Regions from separate parts of the Nocardioides conyzicola genome, predicted to be linked through region 2. Evidence: predicted binding sites of a transcription regulator. Region 2 holds the regulator's gene; the other holds the start of a gene.
What was found. The regulator LexA, encoded in region 2, represses DNA repair genes until DNA is damaged. The targets are predictions, from matches to a motif close to TCGAACANNTGTTCGA.
Positions count from the first base shown of each region.

Region 1: a site for LexA is predicted at 5,424-5,439, ahead of ABEA34_RS08720 (HNH endonuclease signature motif containing protein). Genes of this name have one in related genera too.

Region 1 covers NZ_BAABKM010000002.1:1,155,622-1,164,034, forward strand. The annotation lists gene resB (cytochrome c biogenesis protein ResB) at 1-331, opposite strand, end outside; gene ABEA34_RS08695 (cytochrome c biogenesis CcdA family protein) at 328-1,089, opposite strand; gene ABEA34_RS08700 (TlpA disulfide reductase family protein) at 1,082-1,672, opposite strand; gene ABEA34_RS08705 (histidine phosphatase family protein) at 1,669-2,367, opposite strand; gene hemL (glutamate-1-semialdehyde 2,1-aminomutase) at 2,378-3,700, opposite strand; gene ABEA34_RS08715 (lytic transglycosylase domain-containing protein) at 3,973-5,160, shown strand; gene ABEA34_RS08720 (HNH endonuclease signature motif containing protein) at 5,525-6,781, shown strand; gene hemB (porphobilinogen synthase) at 6,894-7,883, opposite strand; gene ABEA34_RS08730 (bifunctional uroporphyrinogen-III C-methyltransferase/uroporphyrinogen-III synthase) at 7,904-8,413, opposite strand, start outside.
Region 2 covers NZ_BAABKM010000002.1:791,817-800,229, reverse strand. The annotation lists gene ABEA34_RS06935 (alkaline phosphatase family protein) at 1-957, opposite strand, end outside; gene ABEA34_RS06930 (alkaline phosphatase D family protein) at 954-2,639, opposite strand; gene ABEA34_RS06925 (phosphatase PAP2 family protein) at 2,643-3,452, opposite strand; gene lexA (transcriptional repressor LexA) at 3,541-4,257, opposite strand; gene ABEA34_RS06915 (ABC transporter permease subunit) at 4,327-5,358, opposite strand; gene ABEA34_RS06910 (ABC transporter ATP-binding protein) at 5,355-6,263, opposite strand; gene ABEA34_RS06905 (GntR family transcriptional regulator) at 6,260-6,649, opposite strand; gene ABEA34_RS06900 (LysM peptidoglycan-binding domain-containing protein) at 6,883-7,236, shown strand; gene ABEA34_RS06895 (DUF3052 domain-containing protein) at 7,346-7,753, shown strand; gene ABEA34_RS06890 (hypothetical protein) at 7,750-8,115, opposite strand; gene ABEA34_RS06885 (ATP-binding protein) at 8,207-8,413, shown strand, end outside.

The DNA.
Region 1 (8,413 bases), 360 kb from region 2:
GCGGCACGATGCAGCCGACCAGTGAGACCATCAGCAGGATGTAGATCGCCGAGAACCACGCCGAGTCGTAGACCGAGAAGAGGCCGAGCCGCTCGTAGACCGGCGTGAGCTTCGGGTGGTCGGACTGCCAGTTGGAGGTCTTGAGGGCGTCGACGCCGGTCTGCGGGATCACCGAGCCGGGGATCGCCGCGAGGGCCAGCAGGAGCAGCAGGATCAGCGCCGTGCGCATCGACGTGACCTGGCGCCACACCCAGCGCAGCAGCTCGCGGAAGCCCAGCTCGCCGGGGCGCCGGTCGTCCTCGGGCGGACGGGTGGACAGCGAGGTGCTCACACCGACACCTGCGTGGTGTCGACGAGGTGGATCTGCATCCAGCTGACCATCTGGTCCCACCAGCCGGTGAGGAGGAGTACGCCGACCGCGACCAGCATCAGCCCGCCGGCCCGCATCACCCACACCTGGTGGCGGCGTACCCACCCGAAGGCCGACAGCGCCTTCTCGTAGGCCAGCCCGGCCGCGATGAACGGCAGCCCGAGGCCGAGGGCGTAGACCGCGGCCAGCAGCGCGCCGCGTCCGGCCGTGGACTCGGCGAACGCGAGGGTGCTGATCGCGCCGAGGGTCGGGCCGACGCAGGGCGTCCAGCCCAGGCCGAAGAGGAAGCCGATCACCGGGGCGGCGGCGAGGCCGACGGCCGGCACCTGGTGGATGCGGAAGTCACGCTGGAGGAAGGGCAACCAGCCCGCGAAGGCCAGGCCGAGCAGGATCATCAGGACCGCCAGCACGGTCGTGATCTGGTCCTGCCACTCGAACAGCCAGCTGCCCAGGGCACCCGACGCGGTGCCGAGGATGACGAAGACCGTCGCGAACCCGAGGACGAAGAGGACCGAGCCGAGGAACATCCGGCCCCGACGCGTGCCGGCGACACCGTTGGCGAGGTCGGCGCCGGAGAGCCCGGTCGCGTAGGAGAGGTAGCCGGGCAGGACCGGGAGCACGCACGGTGAGAAGAACGACACCAGCCCGGCGATCAGCGCCACCGGGATCGCCAGCACGAGCGAGCCGGAGAGCGCCGTGTCCTTGAACCAGTCACCCATCCGTGGTCCCGCCCGACGACTTGCCGGCGATCTCGTCGACCACGTCGAGGAGCGTCTGCTTGCTCGGGATGTCGCCGGAGATGACCGCGGCGACGCGACCCTCGGCGTCGAGCACGATCGTGGTCGGGATGGCCGCCATCGGCGCCTTGCCGGCGAACGCCAGCGCGGCCTTGCCCTGCACGTCGTAGATCGACGGGTAGTCGGCCCCGACGCTCTTCATGAACGCCAGCCCGTTGTCGGCGCTCGAGTCACGGATGTTGATGCCCAGGAACGCGGCCTCGTCGCCGAGCTCCTTGGCCGCCTTCGACAGCATCGGCATCTCGGAGCGGCACGGGCCACAGCCGGACCACCACTTGTTCACGACCAGCACCTGGCCGCGGTAGTCCTTCGAGTCGATCGGGTCGCCGGTGAGCGACGTGCCCGTGAACTCGACGGCGCCGTCGCGGTCGGACGGGTCGATCACCCGGACCTGGCCGTCCCCACTGATGAAGCCCTTGTTGCCGGTCTCGCCGAGCGAGGTGCAGGCGGTCAGGGCGAGCAGCAGCGGCGCGGCGCACCCGACGAGGATCCCCTTCAGGGTCACGGACGCTGCTCCTCGGGTGCCCCGCCGGCGGAGAACGGCGCCTTCTTGTCCTTGAGCGGGATCAGGTCGCCGGCCGGCTCCGAGTAGCTCACCTGCGTGATCCGGTCGCCGACGAAGTGCAGGGACGTCAGCGAGCACAGCGTGCACTGCCGCCGACGCGGGTCGTGCAGCTGGCGGCGGCCCTCGACGTGCAGGCGCGTGGTCCAGATCGGCAGCTGGTGGGAGACGATCACGGCCTCGTGGCCGACGGCGGCGGCGCGGGCGTCCTCGACCGCGGCCATCATCCGGGCGACGATCTGCTTGTGCGGCTCGCCCCACGACGGCGTGACGGGGTTGTAGAAGTGCCGCCAGATGCTGGGCCGCTTGATGATCGACCAGGCGCCCTGGCCGAAGCTCAGGCCCTCGAGCTTGTTGCCCGACTCGATCACCCGGTCGTCGGTGACGATCTCCAGGCCGCGCGCGGCCGCGAGCGGACGGGCGGTCTCCTGCGCCCGCTCCAGCGGCGAGGCCCGCAGGTGCACGATGTCGCGGTCGCCGATGCTCTCCGCGATCCGCTCGGCCATCCGGTTGCCGAGCGCCGAGAGGTGGAAGCCGTCGCGGCGTCCGTAGAGGATGCCCTCCGGGTTGTGCACCTCGCCGTGGCGCAGCAGGTGCACGATCGTGTCGGGGCTGTGCTGGTTCTCTGGGAGGCTCACTGGGTCTCTCCTACGCCTGGGCGGCGGCGGCCGCACGGGCTGCGTCGGGCAGCGCGTCGAGCACGGTCTGCACGGCGCGGTCGTCGTGGGCGGCGGACAGGAACCACGCCTCGTACGCCGACGGCGGGAGGTAGACCCCGGCGTCGAGCATCGCGTGGAAGAAGGCGGCGTACGCCGTGGAGTCGGTGCGCGACGCATCCGTGAAGTCGCGGACCGTGCCCTCGGCGAAGAAGACCGAGAACATCGTGCCGGTGGACTGCACGACGTGGGCGACGCCGGCCTTGCTCAGGGCGTCGGACGCCGCGGCCTTGATCGTGTCGGCCGCGGCCCCGATGTGGTCGTAGACCTCGTCGGTCGCGAGCCGGAGCGTCGCGAGCCCGGCCGTGGTGGCGATGGGGTTCCCGGACAGGGTGCCGGCCTGGTAGACGGGGCCCTCCGGGGCGAGGTGCGACATGACGTCGGCCCGGCCCCCGAACGCCGCGGCCGGGAAGCCACCGCCCATCACCTTGCCGAAGGTCATCAGGTCCGGACGCCAGCCCTCGACGGCCCCGTCGAGTCCCCACTGACCCAGCTTGCTGGCGCGGAAGCCGGTCATCACCTCGTCGCTGACGAAGAGCGCGCCGTACCGGCTGCAGGTCTCCGCCAGGAAGGCGTTGAAGCCGGGCTCGGGCGGGACGACGCCCATGTTGCCGGGCGCGGCCTCGGTGATGAGGCAGGCGATCCGGTCGGGGTACTCGGCGAAGACCTTCTCGACCGCGGCCCGGTCGTTGTAGGGCAGCACCAGGGTCAGCTCGGTCGACGAGACCGGGACCCCCGGGGTGCCGGGGAGCGCGAACGTCGCCAGGCCCGAGCCGGCGGAGGCCAGCAGGGAGTCGACGTGACCGTGGTAGCAGCCGGCGAACTTCACGATGACGTCGCGACCGGTGAAGCCGCGGGCCAAGCGGATCGCCGACATGGTCGCCTCGGTGCCCGACGACACGAAGCGGACCCGCTCGACCGGGGTGCGGCCGACGATCTCCTCGGCGAGCTGGACCTCCGGCTCGGTGGGGGTGCCGTACGACGTACCGCGGGCGACCGCCTCCGCGACCCGGGCCTGCACCTCGGGGTGGGCGTGCCCGAGCAGCATCGGGCCCCAGGAGCAGATGAGGTCGACGTACTCGTTGCCGTCGACGTCGGTCAGCCAGGCGCCGGCCGCTGACCGGATGAACCGCGGGGTGCCGCCGACCGCGTTGAACGCCCGCACCGGCGAGTTCACCCCTCCCGGGGTCACCGCCAGTGCCCGCTCGAAGAGCGCGGCGCTCGCGGTGGTCTCAGGGGTGGGTCGGCCGGTCACCGGCCCATTGTCCCCGAGCGCACCAACCGGCTCCCGGCGAGGTCCCCCACGAGCGCGAGGGGGGTGGGCCAGACCACGTCCCGGCCGGATCGCCATGGCCATGGAGAACGTGTTTCACCGTCATGACCTGCGGGAATGGTCGTCTCACGAGTGAACGGCTGCACGGCTCCGCCCAGCGACGTACCGTAACCGGTGAGGGGCTCGGTCGTTTGACGTCCGTCACACGGGGTGCGGGGAGCACGCCGAGTCCGAGGGAGCAGGAGCACAGGGAAATGACCAGGTCCACAGCGCGCTTCGGTCGCGGCCACAAGATCATGGCCCTCGTTCCGCTGGCCGTCCTCTCGATCGCCTGGACCGCGAGCATCGCGACGACCGGCGCCGGCACCGCCCTCGCCGACGCGAACACCGACCACACCCTGCCAGACGGGACCAGCCTCCCGACGGAGGCCATCGAGGCCCCCGCCAGCGTCTCGGCAGCGGGCGGCGTCGCCCCCGGCATCACCGGCGACGCCCAGCAGGCGGTCGCGACCGCCTCGACCTCCGGCATCCCGGCCGCCGCGCTCGCGGCCTACCAGCGGGCCGAGACCGTCATCAACTCCGCCGATGACCGCTGCCACCTGTCGTGGCAGCTGATCGCCGCGATCGGCCGGGTCGAGTCCGACCACGGCCGCACCAACGGCAACTCGCTCGACAGCAAGGGCGTCGCCGAGCCCGGCATCTTCGGTCCCCCGCTGAGCGGCGCCGACGGCACGAGCAAGATCGCCGATACCGACGCCGGGCAGTACGACGCGGACAGCACCTGGGACCGCGCGGTCGGCCCGATGCAGTTCATCCCCTCCACCTGGTCGGTGGTGGGCGTGGACGCCGACGGCGACGGCCAGCGCAACCCGCAGGACGTGGACGACGCGGCGCTCGCCACCGCCGTCTACCTCTGCTCCGGCGGCGACGACCTCAGCACCACGGCGGGCCAGCGTGCCGCCGTCTACCGCTACAACCACAGCCAGTCGTACGTCGACCTCGTGCTGTCGATCATGGCGGCCTACCTCGACGGCGAGTTCACCTCCGTGCCCAACGGCGTCACCTCCGCCGGGTACGTCGTCCCGCAGCTGCCCGGCGCGACCGGTGGCGGCGGTGGCAAGTCGCACCACGGCGGCAAGCACCACCCTGGCAAGGGCCCCGGCGGCGGCAACGACAACGGTGGCACCAGCCAGCCCAGCACATCGCCGACGACCTCGCCGACCCAGCACCCGAGCACCCCGGCCGTCCCCACCGACGGCCCGAAGGTGCCGCTGCCCACGCTGACGCTGCCGCCGCTGCCCTCCACCTCGGTCGGCCCGGTCGACCAGCTGCTCACCGAGGTCCAGGCCCGCGCCCAGTGCCTGCTCGACGGCTACGTCGACAACCCGCTCAAGAGCGACGACCCGTACGACCAGTGCGTGTACGCGTACACGCACCACTGACGGAGGACGCGTCAGGCCCGCACTGTCGGTCGGCTGCGGGTCCGCTCGGGTCGGCCGCCGACAGGCGATGACAGCGGGTACGGCGGGTAGCTGGTTGCGGTCCGCGCCCGGCTTTCCGGTGGTCGAGCAGCGAGCGTCGTCTGTCAGTGGGCTGCGGGTCCGCTCGGGTAGGCCGCCGATAGGCAGCAACGCCGGGTACGGCGGGCAGCGGGTTGCGGTCGCCGCCCGGCTTTCCGACCGCCGGCAACCACCCACCGGCGGCCGCGAAGAATCCTTCGGAAGTATTTCTGGAAAGTGTCCACATCCCGGTCAAAACAAGGGTTCTGAGCACCTGACTGTCGGTGGCCAGTGCTTGGCTAGACCCATGAGCGAAGGCCAGGACACCACTCGATCCGGGGAGTCGTACGACTCGCCGGACCAGGTGCTGGCCGCGCTCCACGACCGCCACCTGGTGGTGAACCAAGCAGAGATCGACAAGCTGCACCTGGCCGTGCAGTGGGCGGTCATGAACCCCACCGACACCCTGGACGATGCCGCCACCGTGGACGGCACCCAGGGCGAGCTTGCGGTCGCCGGACCTGGTGCGCCGTTGGTGGCGGAGTTCTGCGTCGGTGACCTCGCCCTCGCGTTGGGCATGTCGACCGACGCCGGCAGGACCTACCTGGGTGATGCGGTCGAGATCCGCTACCGGCTCCCGAAGATCTGGGCCGCGGTGACGTCGGGTCGGGTGCAGGTCTGGAAGGCCCGCAAGATCGCGCAGGCCACCAAGCCGCTGTGCCGTGACGGTGCGCGTCACGTGGACGCCCACCTGGCCCACTACGTGGGGCGGTGTTCGTTCGCGCAGATCGACCGGGCCGTCGAGGACGCCATCAGGCTCTTCGACCCCGAGCTCGCGGAGAAGCGGCGCCGGGAGGCCGCGGACGAACGCTGCCTGGATGTGGACCTGGACCAGGTGTCCTTCAACGGCACCGTCCACGTCGACGGGGAGCTCGACCTGGCGGATGCGATCGACTTCAACGACGCCATCACCGCCGGCGCCAAAGAGCTCGCCGCCCTCGGCTCCACCGAATCGTTGAACGTGCGCCGGTCCATGGCCGCCGGGGCGCTCGCCCGCCGCGAGCTGACCCTCGACCTCACGACGGAAGAGCGGCCGGCCCCGCGGAAGCGGGAACTGGTGATCTACGTGCACCTGTCGGAGGCAGGTGTCGCGGGTGTCGAGAACACCCGGTCCGCCGTGTCGGTCGACCAGGTGAAGGGCTGGTGCACCGGCACCAACACCAAGGTGATCATCCGCCCGGTCATCGACCTCAACGAAGACCTGTCGACGGACGCCTACCGACCGACCGAGGCGACGCGCGAGCAGGCGGTGCTGACCAACGCGACCTGCGTGTTCCCGCACTGCACCCGACCAGCAAGACCGGCCGACCTCGACCATCTCGAGAACTTCGACGGCACCAACACCGAGTCCCCCAACCTCGCGCCCCTCTGTCGGGGTCACCACCGGTACAAGACCCACGGCGGCTGGACCGTGCGACGGACCGGACCCACGACCTTCACCTGGACCACCCCGTACGGGTACTCCTACGCCTGGGACACCACCCACACCCGACATACCCGCTGACCACACCCCGCCGGCACCGCCGGCGGGGCCACACCCATGTCGAGGCTGCTACGTCCGGTCGATCCGCACCAGGACGCCGCGCTCGTGCTGCCGCACCTCGACGACGCTCAGCTCATCGGGACGCAGCCGCTCGCATCAGCCGGGCGGCCTCGGCGGCCCAGTAGGTGAGCACGATGTCGGCGCCGGCCCGGCGGATCGACGTGAGCGTCTCGAAGATCGCGGCCTCGCGGTCGATCCAGCCGTTAGCCGCGGCGGCCTCGACCATGGCGTACTCGCCGGAGATGTTGTAGGCCGCGACCGGTACGTCGACGGCGGCGCGGACCCGCTGCACCACGTCGAGGTAGGCCAGCGCCGGCTTGACCATCACGATGTCGGCGCCCTCGGCGACGTCGAGCAGTGCCTCCCGGACGCCCTCGCGGGCGTTGCCGGGGTCCTGCTGGTAGGTGCGCCGGTCGCCCTCGAGCGACGAGTCGACGGCCTCGCGGAAGGGACCGAAGAAGGCGGAGGCGTACTTCGCGGAGTAGGCCAGGATCGAGACGTCGGTGTGTTCGGCGTCGTCGAGCGCGGCCCGGATCACCGCGACCTGGCCGTCCATCATGCCGCTGGGGCCGACCATGTCGACGCCGGCGTGGGCCTGCGCGCGCGCCATCTCGGCGTACGCCGCCAGCGTGCGGTCGTTGTCGACCCTGCCGTCCGCCGTCAGCACGCCGCAGTGACCGTGGTCGGTGAACTCGTCGAGGCACAGGTCGCTCATCACCGTGAGCGCGTCGCCGACCTCGGCGACCACGTCGGTGATCGCGAGGTTGAGGACGCCGGCGGGGTCGATGCCGCCCGAGCCGGTGGCGTCCTTGGTCTCGGGGATCCCGAAGAGCATGACGCCGCCGAGCCCGAGGTCGGCGGCCTCGGCCACCGCCTTGAGCAGGGAGTCGCGGGTGTGCTGGACGACACCGGGCATCGACGAGATCGGCTTCGGCTCGGCGAGTCCCTCACGGACGAAGAGCGGCAGCACGAGCTGGCGCGCCTCGAGCGACGTCTCCCCGACCATCCGGCGCAGGGCCGGGGTGGTGCGCAGCCGTCGTGGCCGGACCAGGGGTCCGGCCACCGGGGGGACGTCGCGCTCGGTCACTCCGCGCGCACCCGTCGCCGGGCCGACGGCTTGCGCTCGGACGGCTTGGTCACCGGCTGGCCGGCCTCGACGAGCGAGGCGCGACGGGCCGCACCGAAGTCGGCGAGCGCGTCGACGAGCTCCTCGACGTCCGGGCGGCTGGCCAGGACGTCGACGCGCAGGCCGTGCTCCTCGGCGGTCTTGGCCGTGGCGGGGCCGATCACCGCGATGATCGTCGAGGCGTGCGGCTTGCCGGCGATGCCGACCAGGTTGCGCACCGTCGAGGACGAGGTGAAGACCACGGCGTCGAACTTGCCGGTCTTGATCGCATCGCGGGTCTCGGGCGGCGGCGGAGCCGCCCGGACGGTGCGGTAGGCCGTGACGTCGTCGCACTCCCAGCCCAGGTCGATCAGGCCGGCGACGAGGTTCTCGGTGGCGATGTCGGCGCGGGGCAGGAAGACCCGGTTGATCGGGTCGAGCGCCTCGTCATACTCCGGCCAGTCCGCCAGCAGCCCGGCAGCGGACTG
Region 2 (8,413 bases):
TTCGCGGCGGTCGTGGGCGGACAGCACCCCGGGCTGGGCCCGGGCGATCCGCCGCATCCGGCGTACGGCGTCCGCGCGCTGCGACGCCGGACCGGTCCAGTAGAGGAGGTCGGCGCCGCCGTTGTCGGCGATCTGGACCTTGCCGGCGAGGAGCGGGTCCGCGGCGAGCGGCGCGGTCAGGCTGATCACGTGGTCGGGCGTCGACCAGTCCATCGAGTGGTCGGCGAGCACGATCACGATCGAGTGGCTCCACTTGCCCTGGTCGTGCAGCGCGTCGATGAAGCGGCCGACCTGCGCGTCGGTGTCGGCCAGCGCGGCCCGCCGGGTGGCCTTCAGCCCGAGCGGCCCGGTGATGTCGGCGTGCCCGAACCGGTCGATGTCGCCGAGGTTGACGAACATCAGGTTCGGGTCGAAGTCCTCGAGCATCGTCAGCGCCGCCTCCATCGTGAAGACGTCGGGCGCGTGCTCGGTGATCGGCAGCGTCGGCCGCGGCTCCCACCGGTGCGTGGCGCGACCGCCGAAGACGCCGTAGAGGTACTCCTTCGACAGCACGGTGCCGGTCGTGGCGCCGCGACGGTTGAGCCGCTCGATGATCGTGTCGCAGCGGATGTCGCTGGCCCGGTCCAGGTCGCGCACGACCTTGGCGCGACGGTCGTAGATCGAGTTGGCCGGCACGCCCGTCCGGTCGGGGCGCAGCCCGGTCATCATCATCACGTGGTTGGGGATGGTCTCCATCACGGGCATCGACGCGGCCCGCGGGAAGCGCAGCCCGCTGCCGCGCAGCGCGGCCAGCCGCGGGGTCAGCCCGCTGTCGAGCTCGTCGGGTCGGCAGCCGTCGATGACCAGCACGTAGGCGCGCTTGCGCGGACGGGCGGCGTACGCCGCGGCGCCGGGCAGACTGGAGAACACGAGGCCGGCGGCGCCGGCCTGGAGGAAGGTACGGCGCTCCAGGTTCACAGCGGCTTCGCCACCTTCTCGATGCGGCCCGTGCCGGTCTTCGTGGCGTACGACGTCGACCAGGTGATCGGGGTGTCCCGATCGGCCCGGTCGCCGATGACGTACCAGTCCATCTGCGCCCGAGTCGCCGTCAGGTCGAGCACCGAGAAGCCGTGGCTGTCGAAGTCGACGTACTGGATGTGCCGGTTGTTGGCCTTGATCAGCTCCTCCACCGCGACGCTCGTGGTCCGCGGCGGTGTGCCGGTGATGTCCTTGAGGTTGTTGGAGGTCACCGACGAGCACACGAACTCGACGCCGGCGGAGTCACCGAGGGGGTACGTCGACGCGTCGTACGGGAGCTCGGCCGCCCAGCCCGAGTGGATGTCGCCGGTGATGAAGAGCGCGTCGGTGACCTGGTGGTCGCGGATGTGGGCGAAGACCTCGCGGCGGTCGTCGGTGTAGCCGTCCCACTGGTCGACGTTGTAGGCGACGCCGTCACGCGGCAGCAGCCCGGTCACGTCGTCGACCGGGTCGACCAGGCCGTCGGGCAGGGCACCGAAGTCGACCGGCGCGATCATCACCGGGTTGCCGACGACCTTCCACTGCCCGCCGCCGCGGCGGAGGCCCTTCTTGAGCCAGTCCATCTGCTGCCGACCGGTGATGGTGCGGTCCGGGTCGCTCACGTGGCCGTCCGGGACCTTGAGCTGCTCGTCGCGGTAGGTGCGCAGGTCGAGCATGCTCAGCTCGGCGAGCCGGCCGAAGCGGAACCGCCGGAAGAGCCGGTCGCCGTCGCGCAGGGCCGCGGTGCCGTTCATCCGGACCGGCATCCACTCGTCGTACGCGCGGTGTGCGCGGGCCCGGCGTCGTACGAAGGAGCCCTCGCCGGTGGTGTGGTTCTCGGCGCCGGCCTTCCACTGGTCGTTGGCGACCTCGTGGTCGTCCCAGGTGATGATCCACGGGTACTTCGCGTGCAGGTCCTGGAGGTCGCCGTCCTGCTTGTACTGCGCGTGCCGCTGCCGGTAGTCGGCGAGCGAGAGGACCTCGTGCGACGGCACGTGCTTGCGGATGTCGCGGTCGTCGTTGCCGTAGCCGTACTGCCCCGGGCCGTACTCGTAGAAGTAGTCGCCGAGGTGGATGACCGCGTGCAGGTCGTCGCGGTCCGCGAGCCCGCGGTAGGCGCTGAACCAGCCCGCCTGGAGGTTGGCGCACGAGACGATCCCGAAGCGCAGGTGTTTGGGCGAGGCCGAGACCGCGGGCGCCGTCCGGGTCCGCCCGACCCGGCTGGTGTGGCCGTCGAGCAGGAAGCGGTAGTGGTACCAGGTCGCCGGCTTCAGCCCCGTCACGTCGACCTTGACCGTGTGGTCGCGGCTCGGCCCGGTGCTGAACGTGCCACGACGTACGACGTGCCGGAAGCGGCGGTCGGTCGACACCTCCCACGCGACCTTGACGCGCGGGCCCTTGCCGGAGCCGGGGGTGCTGGCCGCGGTCGGCGTCACCCGGGTCCAGATGAGGACGGCGTGGGGGAGCGGGTCACCGGAGGCGATCCCGTGGCGGAAAGGCCGGTGGCCGGCTGCGGCGGCCGGCCCGGACGGGAGGCCGGCGACGGTGAGTGCCGCGGCACCCGCGGTGCCGGTGGCGAGGACGGCGCGCCGGCGCAGCTGGGCGTCGGCGAGGGGGAGCGACGGTGGCATGTCCTCAGTCATGCCTCAATCAACGACCGTTGACTCCTCGCGTGATGGTCGTTCATCCAATGTTCTCCGAGGCCAGAGCGACGGCAGCGAGATCCGGCCGATCGCCTGGGCGGCCGCCCAGCCCACCAGGATCACCAGCCAGCCCATCAGCGCGTCGATCACCCAGTGGTTGCCGGTGCCCACGATGACGATCGCGGTGCCGAGGGCGTACGCCCAGCCGAGGACCCGGACCCACTTGCGGGTCGCGTAGACCTGCAGCGCCAGCGCCACCCACAGCGACCACCCGGCATGCAGCGACGGGAACGCCGCCAGCTCGTTTGTCAGACCGCCGAGACCGCGGGGAGCCGAGGCATCGGCACCCCACCAGCCGTCGGCCGCGTGCAGGCTGAGCACGTCGACGTACCCGCTGAGGAAGCGCGGCGGCGCCGTCGGCATCATCAGGTAGGCCGCGAGGCCGAGCAGCGTGCCGATCACCAGGGCCCGCCGGGCCGGACCGTAGCGGTCGGCGCCGAGCCGCCAGAGCCAGACCAGCACGGCGGCGGTGACGACGTAGTGCAGCGTCGCGTACCAGTAGCTGCCGGCCAGGCCGAGCACCGTGTGGTCGGTGAAGAGCTGGTTGAGCGGGCCCTCCCAGCTGATGCCCAGGAGGTCCTCGATGTGCAGCAGGTCGTTGGCGCGGTTGAGCGCCGGCTGCAGGCTGGTGTCGGCCAGCAGCCGGGCCAGGCTGTAGAAGACCCAGAGCGCCAGGATCAGGAGCAGCTCCATGATGGCGCGCGCCCAGCCGGGCATCGTCCGTTGGCGGGCGAGAGCAGGTGCCGTGGTCACAGCACCAGCGTCTTTCATCGGCCCTCCCGTGGCATCGGGGATCTCCCCCTAAAGCAACCCAGGGTCCGATCAGGTCATTCCCGGGTGATCAGACCCGCCTCAGGACCGCGGTCACCTTCCCGAGGATGGTGGCGTTGGTCCCGTCAATGGGATCGTAGTTGGCGTTGTGTGGCAGCAGCCACACCTTTCCGTCCTTGCGCTGCAGTGTCTTGACCGTGGCCTCGCCGTCGATCAGCGCCGCGACGATCTCGCCGTTGTCGGCGGTCTGCTCCTTGCGGATGACCACGTAGTCGCCGTCGCAGATGGCCGCCTCGACCATCGAGTCGCCGGAGACCTCGAGCAGGAAGAGCTCGCCGTCGCCGACCAGCTGCTTGGGGAGCGGGAAGACCTCGTTGTAGGTCTCCTCGGCCAGGATCGGGCCGCCGGCCGCGATCCGACCCACCAGCGGGACGTACGCCGCGGCCGGCACCTGGTCGCCCAGACCGGTCTCGTCGTACGACGACTCGTCGGCGCTGCCGAGCGAGCGCCGGGCCGCCATCACCTCGGGCAGGAACACCTCGAGCGCCCGCGGCCGGTTGGGGTCGCGCTTGAGGAAGCCCTTCGCCTCGAGCACCTTCAGCTGGTGGGCGACGCTCGAGGAGCTGGTCAGCCCCACGGCCTCGCCGATCTCGCGCATGCTCGGCGGGTAGCCGCGCGTCTCGATCGCGTCCTTGATCGTCGCGAGGACGCGCTGCTGGCGGGGGGTGAGCCCCGTGGCGTCGGGCGGCCCGTCGGGCAGCTCGCGCACCGTCATCTTCTTGACCATGGGGGTCACGCTAGCCATCACGGGCGCTCTGTTCAAACATTTGTTCGAACGGGCGTGTCGGCCCCGCTCTCATGTCCGCCGCCGCCGGATCTGCCAGAACGTGAGCGCGGCGAGGCCGGCGGACGCGACCAGGTAGAGCCCGGTCTCGGCGTACTGCAGCGGCCAGAAGTGGGTGCGGGGCTGGTAGACGAGGCGCTGCCGGTAGCCCGCGTCGGCGAGCTTGCCCAGGCAGGTGTCCAGGGTCCCGGGCGCCGGCTCGACGCGCGCGGTGCCGCTCTCGTGCTCGCTCGGGGGCTGCGGCAGGCAGTCGGTGACCGCCGAGGGCAGGGCGGCGACGTCACCGTCGGCGTCGACCGTCTGGTTGGACAGGACCCAGTCGCCCGGCCCCTTCGCCTGCACGCTGATCCGCCACGTCCCCGAGCCGTCCGACAGGATGCCGTCGAGGTTGGACTCGGAGATGACCGTGTACGACGTGGTCGCCGGCACGAGGTGCGGGCGCACCCACAGCGGCACCGCGACCTGGACGCACACGTAGACCGCCAGGGTCAGCGCCATCGCCGGGAGCGAGCGCCGCAGCACCAGGCCGAGCAGGGTCCCGAGGAGCAGCGCGAACACGGCGTACCCCACCGGCACGAGGCCGCGCATCGCGAACGAGACCGGGGTGAGCCGAAGCGGCAGGCTGCCGTGCTGGGCGCCGGTCACCCCGTCGAGCGGGTGTGCCCACCAGGTGATCGCGAGGCTCAGCGCTCCGACGACCACCACCGTGGCCAGCACGGACAGGCCGAGCTTGACCGCGAGCCACCGGCTGCGCGTGACCGACTGGTTCCAGACCAGCCGGAAGGTGCCGGTCTCGAGCTCCCGCGCCACCAGCGGCGCACCCCAGAAGACCCCGATCAGCGGTGGCGCGACCGCTAGCAGGAGGACGCCGCCGTAGAAGAGCAGCCGGTCGTTGCTGGTGAGCAGGTCGTAGATGCTGACGTCGCGACTCGCGAGGTCGGCGAGCCTCGGGCCGGTGACCGCGAGGACCACGCAGGCCGCCGCCGCCAGTCCGACGGCGATGAGGAGCTGGGTGCGGAACTGCCGCCAGGTCAGCCAGATCATCGGAGCACCTCGAGCTCGGGACGGGGGGAGGCGGCGGCCGCAGCGCGCTCCATGTAGGCGAGGGCGAGGTCCTCGAGGCTCAGGGCCGTGACGGACCAGGCCGGGTCGAGGATCGGCGCGGTCGTGCGGACGACGTACGTCGACTGCCGGTCGGTGTGGCTGGCCGAGACGACGTGGAGGTCGGCCGGCAGCGTGTCCGGCTCGCGGCGCGGGCCGGAGAGCCGGTGGTGGGTCGCGAGCACGTCGTCGACGTCGCCCGCGACCCGGATCTGGGAGTCGACCAGGACGGCCACGTGGTCGCAGACGCGCTCGAGGTCGGAGATCACGTGGGAGGACAGCAGCACGCTGATCTCGTGCTCGGCGACCGCCTCCATCAGCGCCGAGAGGAACTCCCGACGCGCCAGTGGGTCGAGGCTCGCGACCGGCTCGTCGAGGACGAGCAGCTCGGGGCGCTTGGCGAGGCCGAGGGTCAGGGCGAGCTGGGCGCGCTGGCCGCCGGACAACCGACCGGCCTTCTGGCCCGGGTCGAGGCCGAGACGCTCGATCCGGCCGCGGGCGATCGCGTCGTCCCAGCGTGGGTTGAGCCGGGCGCCCAGGCGCAGGTGCTCGGCGACGGTGAGCCCGGCGTACGTCGGGGTGTCCTGCGCGACGAAGCCGACCTTCGCCAGCTGGGCCGCGCCGGCGCCGGGGACGCCGCCGCACACCTCGATCGACCCGACGGTCGGGGCCAGCAGGCCGACGACGAGGTCGATTAGCGTGGTCTTGCCGGCGCCGTTGGGCCCGACCAGCCCGGTGACCCGGCTCTCGGGGATCTCGAGCGAGCAGTCCCGCAGCGCCCACTTCTTCTGTCCCAGCCGCCGGCGGTACTGCTTGCCCAGGCCTCGCGCGGCGACCACGGCGGTCATGCGATGTCCTCGTTCACGGAGCGAAAGGTGCTCACGAAGAGCGCCTCGATGCTCTCCTCGTCGAGCCCGGCCATCCGCGCCTTGACCAGCCAGCGGGCGAGGTCGCGGCGCAGCGGCTCGTGCGCGGCGAGCGAGGAGTCGGCGAGGGTCCGGGTGACGAAGGTGCCCACGCCCGGACGGGCGGCGACCAGGCCGTCGCGCTCCAGCTCGCGGTAGGCCTTGAGGACCGTGTTGGGGTTGATCGCCAGGCTCGCGACGACGTCCTTGACGGTCGGCAGCTGGTCGCCCTCGCTCAGCAGGCCGAGCCGCAGGGCCCGGCGTACCTGGTGGACGACCTGGAGGTACGGCGAGACGCCGGACCGCGTGTCCAACGAGAACTCGATCATCAGGACTCCATTCATCTAGGTGACTAGCACAATAGATCGATGTCGCCCGACAAGTCCATCGAACAATTGTTCGGCCGAAATGCTTGCGTCGTTCGAACAGGTGCTCTAACGTCGTACACACGTTCGATCGAACACCTGATCGAGACGGTGGCCCAGACGGAGCAGGACCGACTGTCGGTGGTCGCCACTAGAACTGGTGTCAACGAGAAGACCACCTTCCCCAGGAGCCCCACATGAGCACGATGACGATCGACCAGACCCTCACCTTCCAGCGGGTCCAGGCCCGGCCGAGCGGCAGCGTCCGGCTCACCCGCCGCGGGCGCGCCGTCGTCGTGGTGCTGGCGCTGATGGCGGTCCTCGCCGTCGGCATCATGGTCGCCTCGGGCTCCGTGGCCACCGGCGACGCCGGCACCCCGGAGCCGACGACCGTCGTGCTCGTCGAGCCGGGCGACACCCTCTGGGGGATCGCGTCCGCGGCCTCCGACGACGGCGACGTCGCGTCGATGATGGACCGGATCGAGAAGCTCAACGCGCTCGACCACAGCTCGCTCCAGTCGGGGCAGCGCCTGCTCGTCCCCGTCAGCTGACCGGGCGACACACAGATTTCGTCGGGCGATTCGACCCCGCCCGACGGACCGGGGAAGACGAGGGGCGGAGCCGTGAGGCTCCGCCCCTCGCGGCATTTATCGTGAGCGCATGGCCGGCTACTCAGGCACCGCGCTGCTGCGCAAGCTCGGGGTCAAGGACGACCACCGGGTGCTGCTCGACCGGGCTCCGGACGGGTTCGAGCTGGAGGAGACGGGCGCGCGCGTCGTACGCCGGCTGCCGGCGTCGGGCCTGGACGTGACCCTGACCTTCCACACCCGGCTGGCCGAGCTCGAGGCGAGGCTGCCGGTGCTGTTCGACCGCACCGTCACGGCGGGGATGGTCTGGGTCTGCTGGCCCAAGCAGGCGGCGCAGCGCCGGCTCGGCATCGCCAGCGACCTCGGCGAGGGCGCGGTGCGCGACCTCGGTCTGCGGCTCGGCTGGGTCGACGTGAAGGTGGCCGCGATCGACGAGACCTGGTCCGGCCTGAAGTTCGTGCGCCGGCTCCGGGATCGCTAGCGAGCGGCCCGGCGCCCGCCGATCGGCCGAGGAGCGTCGGGGTCGACGGGGGAGTCGGCGGACTCCCGAGGGGCCGGAGCCCGGGTGATGCCGAGCTGGCGCAGCAGGCGGGCGACCAGCATCAGCCCGAAGAAGAGGCACGCCACCGCGCCGACCGACGCGATCGCCAGGAACCACCATGCCTGGGAGTCGCCGCCGCGCGCGGTCGAGCCGAAGTCGATCGCGGCGTACACGAGGTAGCCCCAGGCCACGACCGCCAGCGTGATGCCGAGGGCGAGCACGAGCAGGACGGGCCGGAACGATCTTCCTCGTCGCGGGCCACGGCGCGACCCCACCCGCTTGCCACCCGTTGCACCCGTCACCGCGCCATTGTCACCGATGGACCCTGACGTCCTGGGATGCCGCGTCACCGCGACGCGCCGTTCATCCGAAAGGGTGATCTACCCTGATCGGGTGGGGAGCTACCGCGAAGGTTCCGGCCCCGTCGGACTCGCGGGAGCGGCCGACGTCGACTCGGTCGCGCGAGCGGTGCTGCGCGAGCTCCTCGCGCTGCCGGACGTCCGCCGCGTCGGCGTCGCGCTGGTCGAGGGCGGTGGCCGGCGGCTCCGCTTCCTGACCGCTCCCGACGACGTGCTGGACGAGCCGGCGCAGTGGTGCCAC